2 regions of the Mycolicibacterium sp. SMGY-1XX genome follow, and region 1 is predicted to be linked to the other one. Evidence: predicted binding sites of a transcription regulator. Region 1 holds the regulator's gene; the other holds the start of a gene.
What was found. Region 1 encodes LexA, which represses DNA repair genes until DNA is damaged. Its sites were predicted from a motif close to CGAACANNTGTTCG; they were not measured.
Positions count from the first base shown of each region.

Region 2: a site for LexA is predicted at 2,656-2,669, ahead of NL241_RS32030 (HNH endonuclease signature motif containing protein). Genes of this name have one in related genera too.

Region 1 is NZ_CP101139.1:3,000,583-3,005,654, reverse strand. Features, by position in the region: gene NL241_RS14780 (alpha/beta fold hydrolase) at 1-224, shown strand, start outside; gene NL241_RS14775 (PhzF family protein) at 271-975, shown strand; gene nrdR (transcriptional regulator NrdR) at 1,028-1,492, opposite strand; gene NL241_RS14765 (LysM peptidoglycan-binding domain-containing protein) at 1,653-2,135, opposite strand; gene lexA (transcriptional repressor LexA) at 2,460-3,170, shown strand; gene NL241_RS14755 (LGFP repeat-containing protein) at 3,214-5,072, opposite strand, start outside.
Region 2 is NZ_CP101139.1:6,708,134-6,713,205, forward strand. Features, by position in the region: gene NL241_RS32025 (DUF2237 family protein) at 150-536, shown strand; gene NL241_RS32030 (HNH endonuclease signature motif containing protein) at 584-2,650, opposite strand; gene NL241_RS32035 (serine/threonine-protein kinase) at 2,849-4,180, opposite strand; gene NL241_RS32040 (MarR family winged helix-turn-helix transcriptional regulator) at 4,357-4,797, opposite strand; gene NL241_RS32045 (multidrug effflux MFS transporter) at 4,866-5,072, shown strand, end outside.

The sequences.
Region 1 (5,072 bases):
AGATCTTCAAGGGGTCCGGACACTTCCCCTTCCACGACGACCCGGATCGCTTCGTCGAGGTGGTGGAGCGTTTCATCGATTCCACCGAACCCGCCGAGTACGACCAGACGGCATTGCGCCAACTGCTGCGCAGCGGCATCAGCGAGCGGGCGATGTCGGGCACCGTCGACACCAAGGTCGCGGTGCTCGATGCGATGGGCACCGACGAGCGCAGCGCGACCTGATTCACGGGATCGCCGAACGGCGCCAAACGGCAAGTAGAGTCGACCCATGGGTATCGATGTCACAGTGCTACGGGTGTTCACCGATTCGGCCGGCAAGTTCGGAAATCCCCTGGGTGTGGTCGACGCCACCGCCGTCGCGCCTCGAGACCGCCAACGGCTGGCCACGCAATTGGGTTACAGCGAAACTGTTTTCATTGACCTGCCGGCACCCGGGAGCAGTACGGCGCACGCCAGGATCTTCACTCCGGCAACCGAATTGCCGTTCGCAGGCCATCCCACCGTCGGCGCCTCGTGGTGGTTGAAGGACCAAGGCACACCGGTGCACACTCTGCAGGTTCCCGCGGGGATCGTCCAGGTCGGTTACGGCCTCGACGGTGACGATGAGCTGACATCGATCAGCGCCCGCGCGGAATGGGCACCGGAGTTCGCGATTCGCGAACTCCCCTCACTCGAGGAGCTGGCCGCCGCCGATCCCAGCGATTACTCCGACGACATTCAGCATTATCTGTGGACCTGGCTCGACCGCGACGCCGGTGCACTGCGCTCACGAATGTTTGCCGCCAATCTCGGAGTCCCTGAGGACGAGGCCACCGGCGCGGCGGCAGTGCGGATCACCGAGTACCTCAGTCGCGACCTGGCGATCACGCAAGGACAAGGGTCACAGATCCGCACGCGGTGGAGTCCGGACGGATGGGTTCATGTCGCCGGCCGGGTGGTCAGCGATGGCGTCACCAACGTCGAGTTGGCGTGACCGCCTGCGAGCCCGGAACCCTTCGACTACCTCGCAGCCTCGGACTCCTGTTTCAACTGGTGGCCGTCACCCGTCGGTGCTCGCGCAGCGCGCGGATCTCCTGTTCGAAGTCCTCGGCCGACGAGAACGAGCGGTACACCGACGCGAATCGCAGATAGGCAACCTCGTCGAGCTCGCGAAGCGGTCCCAGAATCGCCAAGCCGACCTCATTGCTCGGCACCTCTGGTGAACCCGCCGCACGAATGGTGTCCTCCACCTGTTGGGCGAGATGGTGCAGTGCGTCCTCGTCTACTTGACGGCCTTGGCACGCCCGTCGCACGCCGCGCATCACCTTCTCGCGAGAGAACGGTTCGGTGACGCCGCTCCGCTTGACCACTGCGAGCACTGCGGTCTCGACCGTGGTGAACCGCCGGCCACATTCCGGGCATGACCGCCGACGTCGAATGGCTTGGCCTTCATCGGCTTCGCGGGAATCGACCACACGAGAATCCGGATGCCGGCAGAAAGGACAGTGCATCACCGCTCCTTCGCCGCACTGGACACGTGTTACTCCCGCTTCAGAGAGTACCTGCGCCGCGCCGAGCTGAGCCACCGCCATCGCTCTGGGCGCAGTCCTGCGCATTCCCATCGCCATCGCGGTTGTGCACCACCTGGATTCGTCGTGGTCCGACACGGACTCAGCCCACGGGCGCGATGAGCGTCTGACCGGCCGTCAAGGCCACACTCTCGAGCTGGTTGAGCTCGCGAATCTGCTGCACCGTGTCGCCGATCGGCACGCCGGGAGCGACCCGGGCCGCGACGGTCTGCAGCGTTTCCCCGCTCTGCACCTGCACGACGGCCAGCTTGCTCGGAGTCGGGGCCGTGGCGCCCTGGATGGCCTCACCGAACTGGGCGACAGCGCCGAGCCACACGGTGATCAGCGCCGCCAGCAGCGCCAGCCCGACCGTGGTGACCGGCGTGATGCTCCGGCGACGACGATGCGGCGCCCGCGAGACCGGCACACCCGTACCGCGCCGGCGGACCGGCGCACCGGCCGGACGCACCTCCATCGGCCTGCGCCGCACCTGTCCGGCGTCGGTGCGCCGACGTACCGGCCGCGGCGCGCCGTCCACGGGACGCGGCTGCGCGTGGCGCGGAGGCAGAGTGTCGATGAGTGTCATGTCCGTTCCTTCCGACCCGAGAAAATGGTGTCCTGCAGAGATCCGGTGCCGAGCCCGGTTGAGCTGTGCCATCGTTCGCTCCTGTGTTCGAATCTAGTCGATCACATGTTCGATAAGATAGTGCCAACCGAACATGTGATCGATTTGTAGCCGAACCATAGAACGACCCACCGACAAAAGCTTCCGCCCCAGGCGTCACTCCAGCCCCACTTAGTGAAATCGGCCGCCGGGCACCAGGCCGCGCACAGCGACGGGCACCCGGTTCCGCGACACGCCTCGAACACATGTTTGATTCTGTCGGTCGCTGCGATTACATTCAGGGCCATGGGTGACAGCACTGGCACAGGTTCAGACGCGCAAGGCGGCACAGGTAGACCGCGTGACAACTCCCCCGATCCATCGCTGACCGAACGGCAGCGCACCATCCTCGAGGTGATCCGCGCCTCGGTGACCAGCAGGGGCTATCCGCCGAGCATCCGTGAGATCGGCGATGCCGTGGGCCTGACGTCCACCTCGTCGGTCGCCCACCAACTCCGCACTCTCGAGCGCAAGGGCTATCTGCGCCGTGACCCGAACCGGCCGCGAGCCGTCGATGTCCGGGGTGCCGACGAGGCCGCGCCGGCAGTGCTCACCGACGTCGCGGGTTCGGACGCGTTGCCGGAACCCACTTTCGTCCCGGTGCTCGGCCGAATCGCTGCCGGCGGTCCGATCCTGGCCGAACAGGCCGTCGAGGACGTCTTCCCGCTACCCCGCGAACTCGTGGGCGAGGGATCGCTGTTCCTGCTCAAGGTGGTCGGCGAATCGATGATCGACGCGGCCATCTGCGACGGGGACTGGGTGGTGGTGCGGCAGCAGGCCGTGGCCGACAACGGCGATATCGTGGCCGCGATGATCGACGGCGAAGCCACGGTCAAGACCTTCAAGCGCACCAGCGGTCAGGTCTGGCTGATGCCGCACAATCCCGCGTTCGACCCGATCCCGGGCAACGACGCCGCGATCCTCGGCAAGGTTGTCACCGTCATCCGGAAGATCTGACCCGGACGGAGTGAGCTGACCCATCCCGCGGGGGCGGGTGAGCTCACTCCGCTTTGGTGAATCCGTTGGATTCGGCCAAATCCTCTGAGGCGAACCAGATTTCAGCGACCGTCACATCGTAGGAAGCAGAGCCGGGCGAGTGGTAGGTCCCCGTGCGCATACTTCCCTTGATGGGGTAACCCTCCGGCGCTTCATCGGGGTCATCCAGCGGAAGATGGATCGCCGGAGGCGACGCCGACGAGGCGGTCGGTGACGGGCCGTCTGTCGGCCGTTCGTCATCGGGTCGCTCGAATACCGACGGCGTGTACTCCGGCTGTGCGTACTCCGACGGCGTGTACTCCGGCTGTGCGTACTCCGACGGCGTGTACTCCGGCTGTGCGTACTCCGGCCGTCCGTACTCGCTCGGCGTTTCGCCGGACAACGAAGCATCCGGTTGCCCATACCCGGGCTCGGCGTACGGAGACGGTGACAGGCCGCCGTCCCCATCCTCGAAGGTCGCGCCGACGGGCGCCGCGTAGCCCGGTTCATCGACATCAGACGACGGCGCGGCCGGTTCTTCCTGCGCCGGCGGCGGCGCCGCACCGTATACCGGGGCGAACAGGGAGCCGGGCCCCGGCACGTGAGCATCTTGGTCAGTCAGCCACGGTGGCCGGGACTCCTCCGCGCCCGCCGCGGCGTGGCGGCCGGACGGCTCCCCGGATTCCGTCTGTACCGGCGTGGGCGCGGTGTCAACGGCGTCGGGGTCCTGCTCCTCGACATCGGCGGTGAAGTCCTCGGCCTCGTGCGCACCGTGATGGGTGAACAGATCGGGGCCGGTAGCGGCAGCCGCCAACCCCGCGGTCGGTACGGCCGGCTCGCTCCACGGCTGGGCGCCGGGCTCACGTTTGGCCCACGGCGGCTGCGCGGCCAGGTAGTCGGTGTCGTCGGGCTCGGCATCGCCGAACTTCGACGGCCCACTGCTCTGTCCTGCGCCCGCGGATTCCCATCTGGCGTGTTCGTCCTCGTCGCGCCCCCCATGCGAGGCCTCATCGAAGACGTCGTGGTTCCCCGGCGCACCACCCGGACGGAAACCGCCGCCGGCGCCTGGGCCGGCGTTGCGGCGCTGTCGCATCACCGCGAACGCCGCCAACGAGGCCAGAAGCAGGATCGCCAGCGGGATGAGCACCCACAGGTACCAGCTCTTCGAACCCGATCCCTCGGTGCCGCTGTCATCACCCTGAGCCGCGGGCGCAGCGGCAGGCGCCGAGGTGGGGCTGGCCTGCTGGGGGAGATCGAGTCCAGCCAGCCGTTCGGCGAGCTCCGGCGGCTGCGTACTGAAGCTGTTGGTGCTGCTGTTGTACGTGACCTGCCCGCCGCTGAAGTTCTGCGTGATGGTGCCGTCGCCGGTCTGGTCGGCGATCGGGACGCCGAGATCACCGCCACTCCCGCCGAGCTCGTCCCACGCCGCCTTCATCGGCCCGCGCACGATCACGGCGCCGTGTTCGGCAGTCCACACGATCACCGGGTCACCCTCGGCGCCGAAGGTGCTGATCCGGCTGCCGGGCACGTCGCCGTCGGCCTCGTTGGCGGTCGGGAAACCGAGTTCGCCGGTAGGCCCACCCGCGGCCTCATACTTCTCCAGAATGGTGCCGCTGACGACGTGCGCGCCCGTGTCCGGCGAGAAGAAGATCTTGCCGCCCGCGAAGTCCTGGCCGGTCCCGTCGCCGACGGGGTACGGGTCGCCTTGTTTGGCGCCGAGCTGGCCGCCGGCTCCGCCGGCCACCCGCCAGGCGAGGTCGATCGACGATGCGGCGTCGTCGGGCAGCGCCAGGTCCCCGAGCTGCCCGGCCAACTCGGGCGGCGTGGTGGTGAAGGTCTTGGCGGCGGTGTCGTAGGTCAGCTGCCCACCGCTGAACCGCTGCG
Region 2 (5,072 bases), 3.6 Mb from region 1:
GCACCGACGAGAACGACGAGCCGGAGCCGTCGTAGGGGACTCGGCAACGGCAGCCAACGGCCATTCAGCCCGGTGTTCCCAGCGACGTAAATCTGGCGGTTCTACCATCGCCCTGGTCTGCCCACCCCGGCCGCGGTCATACTTGTGGGATGCCGGAGCGCAATGTCCTCGGAGGCCCACTGGAGCCGTGCGGCACCGATCCGGTCACCGGGTTCTACCGGGATGGCTGCTGTTCCACCGGTGAGGAGGACGCGGGCCGACACATTATCTGTGGTGTGGTCACCGCTGAATTCCTCGCCCACCAGCGCTCCATCGGCAATGACCTGTCGACGCCGATGCCGCAGTACCGGTTTCCCGGGCTGGTGCCGGGTGACCGCTGGTGTGTCACCGCCGCGAATTGGTTGCGTGCGCACCGTGACGGCCAGGCATGCCCGGTGGTGTTGGCGGGCACCCACGAACGCACACTCGAGTTGATCAGCCTGGACGAGTTGCGGCAGTACGCCGTGGACGTTCCCGACGATCTGGAAGGTCTCTGAGCTCCCGGTCAATCCGGGACAGCGGCGCCACCGGTGCGGCGACTCCTCTAGAACGGTGATTTTCGTGGGGGTTTCCCCAACGCGCGTTGCAGGGCGTTGTGTTCGCGTTCGGCGTTGATGTGTTGTTGGCGGTCTTGGTCGCGGGTGCGTTTGCGGGTGGGCATGGTGATACCCGGGTGCGCTGTGCGGTGTCTTGTGGGTGTCGGGGGTGGCAGGGCGGCGGTGGTGGAATCCCAGTCGGGGAACAGCAGTCTGCTCGTCGGTTGCGTGATGTAGGTGTGGCCGGTGGGTGCGGTCCAGCGGACGTCGCCGTTGGGCAATTGCTCGTCACACCAGCCGTCACCAAAGGTCTTCGCGAGGTGATGTTCTCGACACAGCACCTTCCCATTGGAGGGATGGGTGGGTCCGCCGTCGCCGTGCGGGACGGTGTGGTCGATGTCGGCGTATTCGGTTTTGCGGGTGCAGCCCGGGAACCGACATCGCATATCGCGGCATTGGATGAACTCGCGGGCCTTGCCGGTGAACTTGTAACCGCGGGCAGGTGCCGCGGGCGGGATCGGGAGAGCGGTGACGGTGGCGCCGTCGCGGAGCATGGCGGCGAGTTGGTCGAGTGGGATGAGGGTGCCACCGAGGGTGACTGCAGGGCGCGGCCGTCGTGGTGGGGTGTGCGCGGCCGGTGTCTGCGGCAGATCCTGGGTCCAGACCTGCTCGGAGGCAGCGTCGTTCACCCGGTCGTCTGCGTCGGGGGTGGCTGCGGTGGTTCCGCCGCCGGTGTCGGGGGTGGTGGGTCCGGGTGGGGGTGGCGGGGCACTGCCGGTGCCCCACGGCGGCTCGCCCTCGTCCCCGTCGTCAGCGTCGGGGTCGTCGGTACCGGTGTCGCCGACGGCGCCGTCGGACTCGTCCGTCTCATTGATGCGGTCAGCGCCCTCGTCGATGTCGTCGCCTGTTTCGTCGCCGGCGCCGTCTGTCTTGTCAGGTGCTTCCAGCGCGGGTGGGGTGGGGTGCGCCCAGGGTGGCTCCTCCCCGTCGTCGTCACGGGGTGAGGTGGTCCACCAGTGCGACCAGTCGACGCCACCGTCATCGGCGGCCGGTTCGTCGGGCTGCCCAGCCTCTGGCTCCGGCTTGGGTTCGGGTTCGGTTGTGGGGGTGTTGTTTTCCCACGGTGGCGGTTGGGGTGGGGTGGGGATGCGGGCGGCTTCGGCCGCGGCGGCCTCGCGGGCCAGCACCTCGTAGTCGATGGTGGGTGGGGCCGCGGTGGCATCGGTGGACTGGGCTTGGCGCAGGGCGTCGATCTGGGCCAGCACATGTTCGAGGGCGCCTTGTTCGGCCAGCACATGAATCACCGCCGACGGCACCGCCGAAGGCAGACTGGCTGCCTCGCAAGTGCGGTCACCGCACTGACAGGCCAGCCGGTCGTGACGGGCGTAGACCGCCCCTTGCGCCGCCGCGCGGAGCTCGCCTTTGCTGCGGGGATCGTTGCTGCACACGGTGGCGGCCAGTGCATCCAGCACCCGCATCCCCAACTCCGCATCAGCTGCCGAGATCCGCCCATACAGCGACGCGGTGCCGGTAGCGTCATCGCGTTTACCGAACCCCACATCACAGCCTTGGGCAGCCTCACGGTAGCGGCGCACCGCATCGGGATCGTGTTCTTCGATGATCGCATCCACGGCCAGCACCAAGTCATCATCGGAGAGCAGGGTGTAGCCGCCCGCCCGGGCGGCGAGCTCGGCATCGACGGTGGCCTGCACCGACGGCAGCAGCAGCTCGGTGCGGTAGATCAGGGTTTCAGCGACCCGGGTGTTGATCACCCCCGCCGCCAAGAGTGCCGCGACCTTCGGGCACCGGGCCAGCCCTTCGGCCAGGCGCATCTGGGTGGAGGCCCGCCGTGCGCTCAGCCGCATCACCGGGCCCACCTGATCCCGCACGGCGTTCCATTCGTCGTAGGCCCAGGTTTTCTCCTCGGCGGCGGCGTGGTCTTTGTGGTGGGCCAGCAGGCGGGCGATCATCGTCCATTTGTGCGCGACCATGGTGGCCTCAGCCCGGTGGAAAGCGCCGATGGCATCGACCATCGCCGCGGGGGACAAATCCCCGCAAGTGGTCGGATCAATCACGCCTTCGAACATACATTCGAGACTACCCACGCCCACCGACAAGACATGCGCCACAAGGCAATCCACCACGACAAGCGCCTACTTATCCACAGTCAACGCTTCATCCACAACCCCCACGCACGGGGCTTGACACGGGACGGCAGGTTGCGCTCGCACATCGGAAGTGGGGAGGAAGCGGGTAGTGAGACTATGCCTGAATCAGGCCGGGCCGCTGATATTTCCGCGGCGCACGTCGTCCCGGCACTCGATGCGGCTCTTGCCGGTCTGCTGCACGCACAGCTGCACCTGTTGTTCGATGCCGGGCGGGTAGACCTCATCGGACGGGCCGGGGGTGACGGTGGGGCTGGGCAGGGTGCCCTCGTACAGCGACCACACCGCTTGATTGGCCGCGGGCAGATGCGCGCAGTACGCCTGCGCCCCGGTGGTGCTCTCGCCCGCCGCGCCCAGCGGTTCGCAGTCCGCGCCGATGATCACCACCGGCAGATGCGGCACCGCGGTCGGTTGGGCGCCGGTAGCCGGCTCGTCCGGTTTGCGGACTTCGAGCACCACGATGGTGGCCACCAGCGCGGCGATCAACACCACCGCCGCAATGCCCCCGACCCACAACATGTTTCGCCGCGGCGAGCCACCCCGGGCCTTACCCGGGCCTGACGGGAACGCCAACTGGGTGGCGTCCGAGTCGTCGTCGGGCACACCGAGCTGCTGTTCCAATGCCCTGGCGAACTGCCGGCAGCTGGCGAACCGCTCCCGGGGTGTCTTGGCGAGCGCACGCGCGAACACCGGACTGAGCGCCGCGAGCTCGGGTCTGCGCTCGCCGATATCGGGCGGCTCGGAGCTGATGTGCTGACTGATCACCACCGCCTGATTCCCGTGCTGGAATAGCGGTTTACCGGTGAGCAGCTGAAAAGCCGTGGCCGCCAACGCATACTGGTCGGCGCGGCCGTCGACGTCGCCGCCCATCAACTGCTCGGGCGCCGCGTATGCCACCGTTCCCACCGCCACGTCGGTGGCGGTCAGCTTGCTGGTGTCATCAGCCCAGCGCGCAATACCGAAGTCGCCGAGGTAGATTCGCGGTTCGTCCGAGTCGACGTCGGTGATCAGGATGTTGGCCGGTTTGATGTCGCGGTGCAGCAGCTGGCGCTGGTGCGCGTAATCGAGCGCATCGGCGATGCCGCGGACGATCCGGATGACGAGCTCGACCGGCATACCGTCGGGGTACCGGTCGGCCAGCAGCTTGCCGGCGTCGGTGCCGTCGATGTAGTCCATGGCGATCCACAGCTGGCCGTCGGCCTCGCCACGGTCGTGCACGCTGACGATGTTGGGGTGCGAGAGCCCGGCAACGATGTCGGCCTCGCGGATGAAGCGCTGACGGTATTCCTGGTCCTCGATCACGGTTCCGCGGAGGATCTTGAGCGCGTCCCGACGGGGCAACCGGGGATGCTGACCCAGGTACACCTCACCCATACCGCCGACACCCAGCGTGCCGACGATCTCGTAGCCGGCGAACACCTGGCCCGCCTCTAGCGCCATGACGGTCCGTCGCTGCCGGTGGGACGGTGGACGCAGCGCACGGCGGATCTCACCGATGATGTCGATCTCAGCGCCGCCACCTCCTCCCGCTGCCTACCTGTTGACTTCGGCGGAGTCGAGTAAACCCTGCGGCTTGTCGCGGTGCACAGTGAACCCCACCCTCGGCGCGCGGTCGATCACCGGCGCCGGGCCGCCACCAGTCCGCCCTCCAGCCGCTGGAGCAGCCGTTTCGCCGAAGCGATGTCTCGGTGATCAGCACCGAGGCCGACGTCGAGGGCATGCGCCCACTCGCGTCGCACCAGCTCCAGATTGCGCGCCGCCCGCGGGGTCGGGAACAGGTTGACTCCCCGCCCGTCGTTGGGGTCGACGCGGCGCTCGACGAATCCACGCGACTCCAGATCGCGCAGGGCCGTGCTCAGGTTGCTGCGCCGCAGGCCGGTCGCGTCGGCGACCGCGCTGGGCGTGGTGCCGGGGTGGGTGTCGATGTAGCGCATGACGTTGGCCTCCGAAGCGTTCAGGCTCACCGCCTCGGGGTCGTCGTATCCGCGGAACCGGATCTCCCGCGCGACGCTGAGGATCAGCTGGGCCAGTTCGGCCAGTTCGTCGCCGTCGGTCATGCCGCGATCGTACGACAGGATAGTTATGATTGTATAGTTATCAATAAATAACTACTTTGAAGACTTCCATGACTGATATCGACGTGGCCGGCGCACGCCACGCGGGGGTGACCACGCCGGACCGGGGCATCACCACCTCTCTTCTCCTGGCGCTGGCGCTGCTGTCGGCGGTCGCCCCGGTGGCCACCGACCTGTATCTGCCGGCGTTTCCGGAAATGGCCGGAGTACTCGAGGCCAGCGCGTCAGCGGTGCAGCTGACATTGATGGCGTTCCTG